DNA from 2 places in the Shewanella sp. WXL01 genome. Region 2 is predicted to be linked to the other one. Evidence: predicted binding sites of a transcription regulator. Region 2 holds the regulator's gene; the other holds the start of a gene.
The links. Region 2 encodes LexA, which represses DNA repair genes until DNA is damaged. Its sites were predicted from a motif close to TACTGTATNNNNATACAGTA; they were not measured.
Positions count from the first base shown of each region.

Region 1: the regulator LexA is predicted to act here: its motif matches at 2,594-2,613, upstream of imuA (translesion DNA synthesis-associated protein ImuA).

Region 1 is NZ_JAAIKQ010000004.1:84,480-88,981, reverse strand. It holds gene G3R49_RS11845 (error-prone DNA polymerase) at 1-493, opposite strand, end outside; gene G3R49_RS11840 (DNA polymerase Y family protein) at 493-1,890, opposite strand; gene imuA (translesion DNA synthesis-associated protein ImuA) at 1,906-2,586, opposite strand; gene udp (uridine phosphorylase) at 2,946-3,704, opposite strand; gene G3R49_RS11825 (YdcH family protein) at 4,071-4,286, shown strand; gene G3R49_RS11820 (hypothetical protein) at 4,397-4,502, opposite strand, start outside.
Region 2 is NZ_JAAIKQ010000009.1:35,689-40,190, forward strand. It holds gene coxB (cytochrome c oxidase subunit II) at 1-384, opposite strand, end outside; gene G3R49_RS16470 (SulA-like leucine-rich domain-containing protein) at 1,082-1,594, opposite strand; gene lexA (transcriptional repressor LexA) at 1,591-2,208, opposite strand; gene plsB (glycerol-3-phosphate 1-O-acyltransferase PlsB) at 2,450-4,502, shown strand, end outside.

The sequences.
Region 1 (4,502 bases), on a different contig from region 2:
TATTAAGTAAACGCCGCTGCAGCCCAAGCCATAAGCGACCATCATGATACTTAGCAAGCCATTGTCCCCATTCAAGATCGGCCTTTTTGCCAGTGGGCAGCCATAACACCAAACAGTGCTTCAACGACATCAAATCCCACTTTTGTAGGTCGTAACTGCCCTTGTCACTGCGTCGCCTGGCATTGGTGATCACCCGACACAGCTCGCCATAGGCCTGACGATTAGGGCACAGCAGCACCACTTGTAAGTCGTTATCAAGCCACAACATGCTGCCGACAATTAACTCAATATCTAGTTGATGCTCTTTAATTGCACTGTACGCCCGCACGACACCCGCAACCGAGCATTCATCGGTTATGGCGAGTGCTTGATAGCCTAAAAAGTGTGCCTGGATCACTAACTCCTCAGGGTGAGAAGCCCCTCGTAAAAAAGAAAAGTTAGTCTGACAAAACAGCTCGGCATAGTGCGCTAAAGGAGAAGTGGGATAGTGCATTAGCTAAAAACTCCATGCACAAACCACTGTTTATCTGCATTACGAAATAACCACAGCCAGCGACCAGAATCACTGCGGCCAATAAAGTAATCTCTCACAGCTTGCTGGCTATCCCACCAGCCGGTGACAATTCGCTCAGGATAAGGCTGTAAGGTCACATGTTCATTGAGCGCAACAGGCGTTGCCAACATAACGCTGGGGCGTAGGGGAATATCACCATTTAACTCATTCGATACCGTAAAAGGTGGGCATAGCTGATTTGCCAGCTCAGGGCGATGGTCTTGACCTATGCTAAGTCCTTGCACTCTATCTTCGCCTAATTTAGCAGTTAAAATCGATACTAACTCAGTGGCGCTAAGGCTGCCTTGAGAGCCTTGAAATAAATCATTACGCTCAGCGTATTGATTCACCACCCGACTTGCCTTAACGCTAACGCCAATCACAGGCGCGGCTAGATCAACCGACTCCAGGCACAAATTAGTTAGCTGCCACCACTTACTGGCTTTGTACTCACCTTGCGCCGCAGCTACTGTTAATTGCAGATCATCTTTATCACGCTGATGCAGAGTAATTAATAACTCACAAGCTAGCTTGTCCCTTAGTTTTAAATAGGTTTCGAGTCGCTTATAAAGCTTGGTGATGGGCTTTTCTAGAAACTGTAAATTCGACACTTCATAATAAAGCTCAAGATATTGCTCAAAAGCCTCGGCAGGAATGTAAAACTCAACCTTGTGCTCAACCGTGCCTGTAAGCCGAGTAATATAATTAACCACATTAAGATTAAAACGCTTGGATAAATCAGCCAGCGGTAAGCGCAACAAGTCACTAAATTGCTGCACTCCAACCTTTTGCAAACTGGTAATGGCTTTAGGCTCAAGATCGGACTCAATCAAGGCGCATTTAGCTACCTGAGCGTTAAGCCAGTCTTTATTGTCACTGACCTGATTAATCCCCTTTCGCGCCAACATACGTGCGCCATAAGGCGATAAACCAGTGCAGTAGTGAAACTCCACCGCAAAGTGCTTTAAATGGCTCTGCAACTTTTGCCAGTACTGACCTAAGTCTTTATACAAGGTCAGCATATTACTGACTTTAACTAGCAAACCATTTGGTGGATAAAGGGCAATATCGGCCGTTACCAAATACAGCCAACGGGCGATTTGCTTAAGCGTTTTAGCTTCGGTGGCTTCATCATAAGGTAAGACTTGTAAACTAGTGCATAAGGATGCCGCGCTACCTAAACCCATACCCAGCTGTATGCCCTCTTGCTTAGCCGCGCTCGTTAACTGCACCACCTCATTTTGTCTGCCATCAACAATGATCAACGGCAGCTCGCAATCATGATACAAGGTGTCGCGCTGCAAAGAAGGAAAGTGAAGATACAACCACAAAGCCATAATACTCTCGCAATACTAACCAGTTTGCACTTGCGGAAATGGGATTAAATTATCTGGCAGTGCTTGCTGAGTTAAGCTTGGCCAGCGATCAACCATATTGATGTGAAATGCCTCAGACGGCCAACCGCACTTACGCTTATTAATTTTTACCGTCACGCCCTTAGCATGGGTTTGTAAAGATAGGCTTAAATCAAAAGGTAGCGATAACGACTCAGCCTTACCCTCACGTAGAATAAACTGCCGGCAATTACCGGTCTCACTTGCCACCTGCAAACGCTTAACATGATGAATTTCAAGCGCTTGATAACTCCACATCAACACGCTATGGCAAGCACCACTTCGCAAACACTGCTCCGCAGTCCACAGTGCCTGCTGCTGATCTTTTGGATAGATGGTCAGCACCTTATCTAGCTCAATACCTTGAGCCGCAAGCGCCTGCGCCGAAATCAGCCCTTGAGGAGCAATAAACACAATTAACCGTTGCTGCACTTTTGCCTCAACCAAAACAGGCATAAGCAAACGCAGCTCGCCAACACCTGACTCACTCTGAATTTCAGTCACACCTGTCGTATGAAAACCACCAGCCAAATGCTCATCTAGCTCAGTAAACCCAGTCGTTGTTGCCTTAGGAGCAACCTGAGCTGAGCCCTGCCACACAAGGTGCTGATGTTGAAGTAGCTCAATTAAATTAGTCATCACAAATACCTGTATATTTATACAGTATAACTAATAATGAGCTATTTGCTAAATAAATATCTTTTCTATAAAAGGATGCCCTTATAGCAACTCTTTAAGCAAAGTTTTATCTGCAAACCATAGATGAAGTTATTCAGGGGAAAACATCTAGGGTATTAAAACCTTATGACGAACGTGGCTTTGTGTTAGCCAGATCTGAAGCACACTAAAAGTTATAGGCAAAGCCTAATTGATGATAACCACCGACTGAAGTAGATGGTTTAGGGGTCAAAACAAAAAAGGTGCCGAGGCACCTTTTATTTGTAACGCTAACTTTAGTCATAACATTGATTTTGGTTATGACGCTGACTTATGAAAACTTAACTAAGTAGTTTCTTCGCCGCAGCAACAACAATCGACACCGCACTGGTCTCGGTTTGCTTCATGGTCACTTCATCAGGAATTTCTTGCTGGGTACGGTTTACAATGACACCAGCAACACAAGCTGCGCGCCAACCTTGCGACGCACACATGGTAAATAACGTAGCTGACTCCATCTCATAGTTAAGTACGCCCATGGCTTGCCATTCTTTCATCGACCCTACAAAACGCTGAGTTACGCGACCAGACACTGTGTCATAACGCTCTTGTCCTGGGTAGAAAGTATCTGATGAGGCTGTGATACCAATATGAGGCTCAAGACCAGCATCACGACTCGCTGCAACCATGGCAGTAGTACAGTCAAAGTCTGCTGCAGCAGGGAATTCTAGCGGCGCAAAGTGCAAGCTGGCACCATCAAGGCGCACCGATGCTTGAGTCACAATCACATCACCCACGTTAACATGTGGTTGAATTGCACCTGTTGTGCCTACACGAAGGAAAGTATTAACTCCTAGCTGGGCTAGCTCTTCAACAGCAATCGACGTTGAAGGCCCACCAATACCTGTTGAACACACAACCACAGGCTTACCATCTATGTAAGCTAGGTATGAGGTGTATTCACGGTGGCTGGCAAGAAAAGTGGCATTTTCCATCAGCTCTGCGATGCGTTTAACCCGCTCAGGATCACCCGGCACAATTGCCAAAGTGGCACCATCTAACATGCTTTTTGTTAATCCTAAGTGAAATACATCAGACATGTTGAACCCCTATTATCTTATTTTTGAAACGACCGTTCACGAAACTTTAACTTAGTCTACACCATAAAAAGGTTAACTGGATCACACAAGTTGACTTAGCTAGTTTGAATGTTCGCGATATATCATGACAAGCTAATGACAGTTATAGGCTCAAAAGATAACTATCCCACTCGCATTTTTCACTTGCTAATCATTCACTAAAGGTTTTGTGTACTAAGGCGAACACGAGTAAGTAACACGCCAAATCCATTAACAAAAAACAAACAAAATTTTGATGTAAATCAAGCTAAACCTGACTGGATAAGCATAGTCTGAAGTTAACAGTCTTCGCTTTAACTTTGATCTATAACCTAACAGGAGTTGCCTATGTTTCCAGAGCATCGCGAGCTGATCACTAAACTAAAAACCACTGACGCCCACTTCCTTAAAGTATTCGACGAACACAATCGTCTAGATGAAGAAATCAAAAAGCAAGAGGCTCATGCGAGTAGTGACACTACGCCAGATGTGAAATTACTAAAGTCTAAAAAGTTACACCTTAAAGAAGAGATTTACGCCATCTTGCTGAAGCATCAAAACTAGTGAAAACACAGCGCAAGTTAAAACAAAAAAGGACGCATAAGCGTCCTTTTCTATTCTGAGTAAAATTAAGTTAAGTCAAACTAAGTTGACTAGCACTAAGGCTTCGAAGCCTATTTCAATGCTTGTTTAAGTTCATCAGCGCTTTCAAAAAAGCTAACACTTTTCACTTTGAAGTTATCAAGCTCAATTAAGGTCGCGGCTTTCTCCTCTACAGGT
Region 2 (4,502 bases):
TTGTGAACCCGTTACCTTAATCGTTAAGTCAGCATTCGATGGGTCTTCCATGGCGATCAAAGTCTTGGTCGCAGGAATAGCCATACCGATAAGGATAAGGAAAGGGATAACCGTCCATATCACCTCAACTTTGGTGCTATGGTGAAATTTAGCGGGTTCAACGCCTTTTGATTTGCGGTGGAATATCATGGAGTAAATCATTACTCCAAACACCAAAAAACCAATGGCGCAGCAAATATACAAAATGATCATGTGTAGGTCATACACTTGACCACTAATATTAGTGACACCTTGGGTCATGTTTAGGGGCATTTCGCTTGCCACAAGGCGCGGTGCTACTACAGCTAGTAACCCCAATAGCGCACAATACAACCATTGCTTCACAAGACTTCTCCTCTGCCAATTGCGAATAGCAACTACAAAGAAGAGTCACACAGTAAGTCTCTGCTCTATGCAAACTCTTCGGTTCCCAAAAAAGCTTGATGACTTCAAAGTATCGGTGGCGGTGAGAATACTTCGATGCTAATAAGCACTATGGCTTGGTTAGCATTACTGCTGCACGACTACGGGTGTTTACCGCTCGAGATACCTACGACTGAATTTATCAACTCTGATTTGACGTGTTCCAATCTATGTGGATTCACGTTTTTTATATTTAGATGGCGCGTAAAAATCAGCCACCTTGATTTAACATTACTTGCAGTTTAAATATTGATCAAGATCACTTTTATCGGTAATAGCTTGAAAAATGGCTTAAAAAAGTAACAAAAAGCCCTGCAACTATGGCAGGGCTTGAGTTGTAGGGCCTGTTAATCTTTCAAGATTATTTTTGCAGCTGCTTGTTGGAAATTTATACAAGGCAACGACTTTGATGTGTGGTTGTTCCACATGATAAGTCGTTAACACAGTAGAAATGACAACAAGCGCTGCCTGAAAGGTTCGTTTAAAAGCACTTTACTCTTTGTTGTGAGCGAATTTGTGTAGGTGACTAGACGTCATCGCTCACGCCTCGATTAAAGTGCTTTTAATTCGAACAAATTCTAATCAGCAAAGAGCAACAGGCCCTACTCGCAATAAAAAATTAATGAATTGCTGCGAAATTATTCATTTTGCCAGTGATACTTGCAGGGTTAACAGCTTGATTAGCAAGTTCGCTTGCTTGTTGCTCTTGGATAACTAGACCTAGAGCGCGAGCACTTTTTGCTACTAGTTGTAGGCGGCGACTGTCACGGTCATCTAGATTGCTGGTCCAGCTAACGACTGCGCTAGATGTACCACTGGTAAGGGCTTTCTCAGTGGCCCACAGGGTTTCAATTTCATCTTTTGCATGCACCAACAATACCCGGTCAGTACGGACGCCTGCGTTAGCAAGAAGTTGTTTGTAGCTAATATGTGGAGGATTGATCAGTACAATCCAGCGACCTTGAAAACTCAGCGTAGCGAGTTGAGGTGCCAATGCTTTTAGCTCTTGCTCGCCTTGAGTTTTTGAGCGCACAGTATTAATGCTAGGTTGTGCTTGAAGATCGGTGCAGCCTGTTGAGCCATCAGTCCACATACCAGGGTGGCGAGGTGCATTTCCCATTAAGTTATTCATGACCAATCTCCATTTCTAATCACACCAACTGCCAAGCCTTCAATGGTTAAGCTCTCACAGGTTAAGTCGACCTTAATTGGTGAGTAGTCTTCATTTTCAGCATGTAGCAGTACTGTATTACCTTTCTTTTCAAAACGTTTTACTGTGACATCATCTTCAACGCGAGCGACAACCACTTGACCATTTCTTGCTTGTTGCATTTTATGCACCGCAAGTAAGTCACCTTCTAAAATACCAATGTCTTTCATACTGTCGCCGCGCACGCGTAGTAAAAAGTCAGCAGAAGGTTTAAACATATCTGGGTCAACTTGGTAATGCTGTTCAACATGTTCCTGCGCCAAAATCGGTTCACCCGCAGCAACTTGACCAATTAACGGCAGACCATCGTTTTGTGCTTCTTCGTCTTGAGGGAGGCGAATACCGCGAGACGTGCCAGGCATGATTTCAATACAGCCTTTACGAGCTAACGCTTTTAAGTGCTCCTCAGCAGCGTTGGCACTTTTAAACCCAAGACGCTTGGCAATCTCTGCACGAGTAGGTGGCATGCCAGTTTCTGCAATATTGGTTTTAATTAGCTCTAAAATTTCTGCTTGGCGCGGCGTTAATGGTCTCATGTTGAATCCTGTTTTTTTATACAGTGACTGTCATTATATACAGTGTTTGGGTTCGTGCAAGTATTAACCAATATTATTTTTTCGAAAGGCTATTAGTGAGTTAGCGAACTCTGAGTCAGTGTGCTCTGAAAACTACTGTGTGCTGGTGGTTTGATTAACGATTGATAACTCATAGTGTTAGCCGACGATATTCTGTTATCCTATGCGGCATTATTTGTCCGTAGAATTCATAATCACAACTATGTCAAAACCAGATTCGCTAGTATTACGCGCGTTGCGCTGGGTTCAAAAGTGGATGGTACACACGATTGTTGTTCCTGAAGACCCTTTTGATGACTTAAATCTCGATAAAGATAAGCCCATTGTTTACGTGATGAAGACGGAGTCGATTAGCGACACCGCTGCATTAAGTGAAATCACCTCAGGCTTTGGTATGCCAAGCCCGTATGAGCCGCTAGAAATCGACGGTTTGACGGTGCCTAGGGTTGTTTGCCTTGAAGGACGTAAGCCGATTTTTGGTCGCCGCGAAAGTGGCGACAAGTTTCTGAGCTATTTTACCAATCTGTTAACTGTGCATCGCCAGCGTCCTGAATTAGATATTCAGCTGGTGCCAGTGAGCTTGTATTGGGGGCGTACCCCGGGCAAAGAAGATGACACCATGAAAGCGGCTGTGCTAGAGCGTCAGAACCCAACCTGGTTGCGCAAGTGGCTGATGATTATGTTTTTAGGTCGTCATAACTTCGTGCAGTTCTCAAATGCTGTATCACTTAGATTTATGGCAGACGAGCATGGCAGTGATAAAGCCATCGCGCAAAAGCTTACCCGTGTTGCCCGTGTACACTTTGGTCGTCAACGCAAGGTGATGACCGGGCCGCAACTGCCAAATCGTAACTCATTGTTTGACTCATTACTGAAGTCTGAAGCAGTACAAAAAGCGATTAAGGAAGAAGCTGCCAACAAGAAAGTCACAGAGGAGAAGGCAAAGGAAACTGCGGTTAAATATATTGATGAGATAGCGGCAGGTTATTCAGACAGTTTAATTCGTATCGCTGAGCGCTTTTTAACCTGGCTGTGGAATAAGCTATACAGCGGTATTAAAATTCGCGGCGCGGAGCAAATTCGTCAGTTGCACCATGATGGCCACGAGATTGTATATGTGCCTTGTCATCGCAGCCACATGGACTACCTACTGCTGTCTTACATTCTTTATTACCAAGGTATGGTGCCGCCGCACATTGCAGCAGGTATTAACCTTAACTTCTGGCCAGCTGGCCCTATGTTCCGCCGCGGCGGCGCCTTCTTCATTCGCCGCAGCTTTAATGGTAACAAGTTATACACCGCGGTATTTCGTGAGTATTTAGATCAGCTGTTTACCAAGGGCTACTCAGTAGAGTACTTCACCGAAGGTGGTCGCTCACGCACCGGGCGCTTGCTAGCGCCTAAAACCGGTATGTTAGCTATGACTGTGAACAGCGTGCTGCGCGGCATTGAAAGACCTGTCACGCTAGTGCCAGTTTATCTGGGTTACGACCATGTGATGGAAGTGGCGACTTATCATAAAGAGCTAAGCGGCAAGAAGAAAAAGAAAGAGTCTGTTTGGCAAGTATTCGGCATTATTCGCAAACTGGGTAACTTTGGCCATGGCTACGTTAATTTTGGTGAGCCGATTAACCTGCAAAATTTCTTAACTCAGCAATCACCTGATTGGCGTGAAGAAATGGCAAAAGATAAAGAACAAAAGCCAAGCTGGTTAACGCCAGCTGTCAATGATTTAGCCAATCGCGTGATGACCAATATTAACGGCGCCGCGGCGGTTTCTGCCGTCACTTTAGGTAGTCTAGCGTTACTGGCTACTGAGCAAAATGCACTAGAGCGCAGCCAGCTAGAGAAGCAGTTAAATCTTTATCTCAATCTACTCAACAAGGTGCCATACACAGGCTACACCTCGGTGGTGGACGGTGATGGCGCTTCGGTTATCGACCAAGGATTAGCGCTGAATAAGTTTGTCTCTGAAAAAGACACCATGGGTGAGATTATCTCACTTGATGAGCAAACAAGTATCACCATGAGTTACTACCGTAACAACATCATTCACCTGTTGATTGTGCCTTCACTTATCGCCAGTTGCCTAGTGTACATCGAAAACTGTAAGCGTGAACAAATAAAAGCGATTGTGGCGGACTTATACCCGCTATTGAAAGCTGAACTGTTTATGAATATTGATGATCTTGATGCTTACATCGATAACATTTTAGCGCTAATGACGGCAGAACAATTAATAGATGGCACAGAGC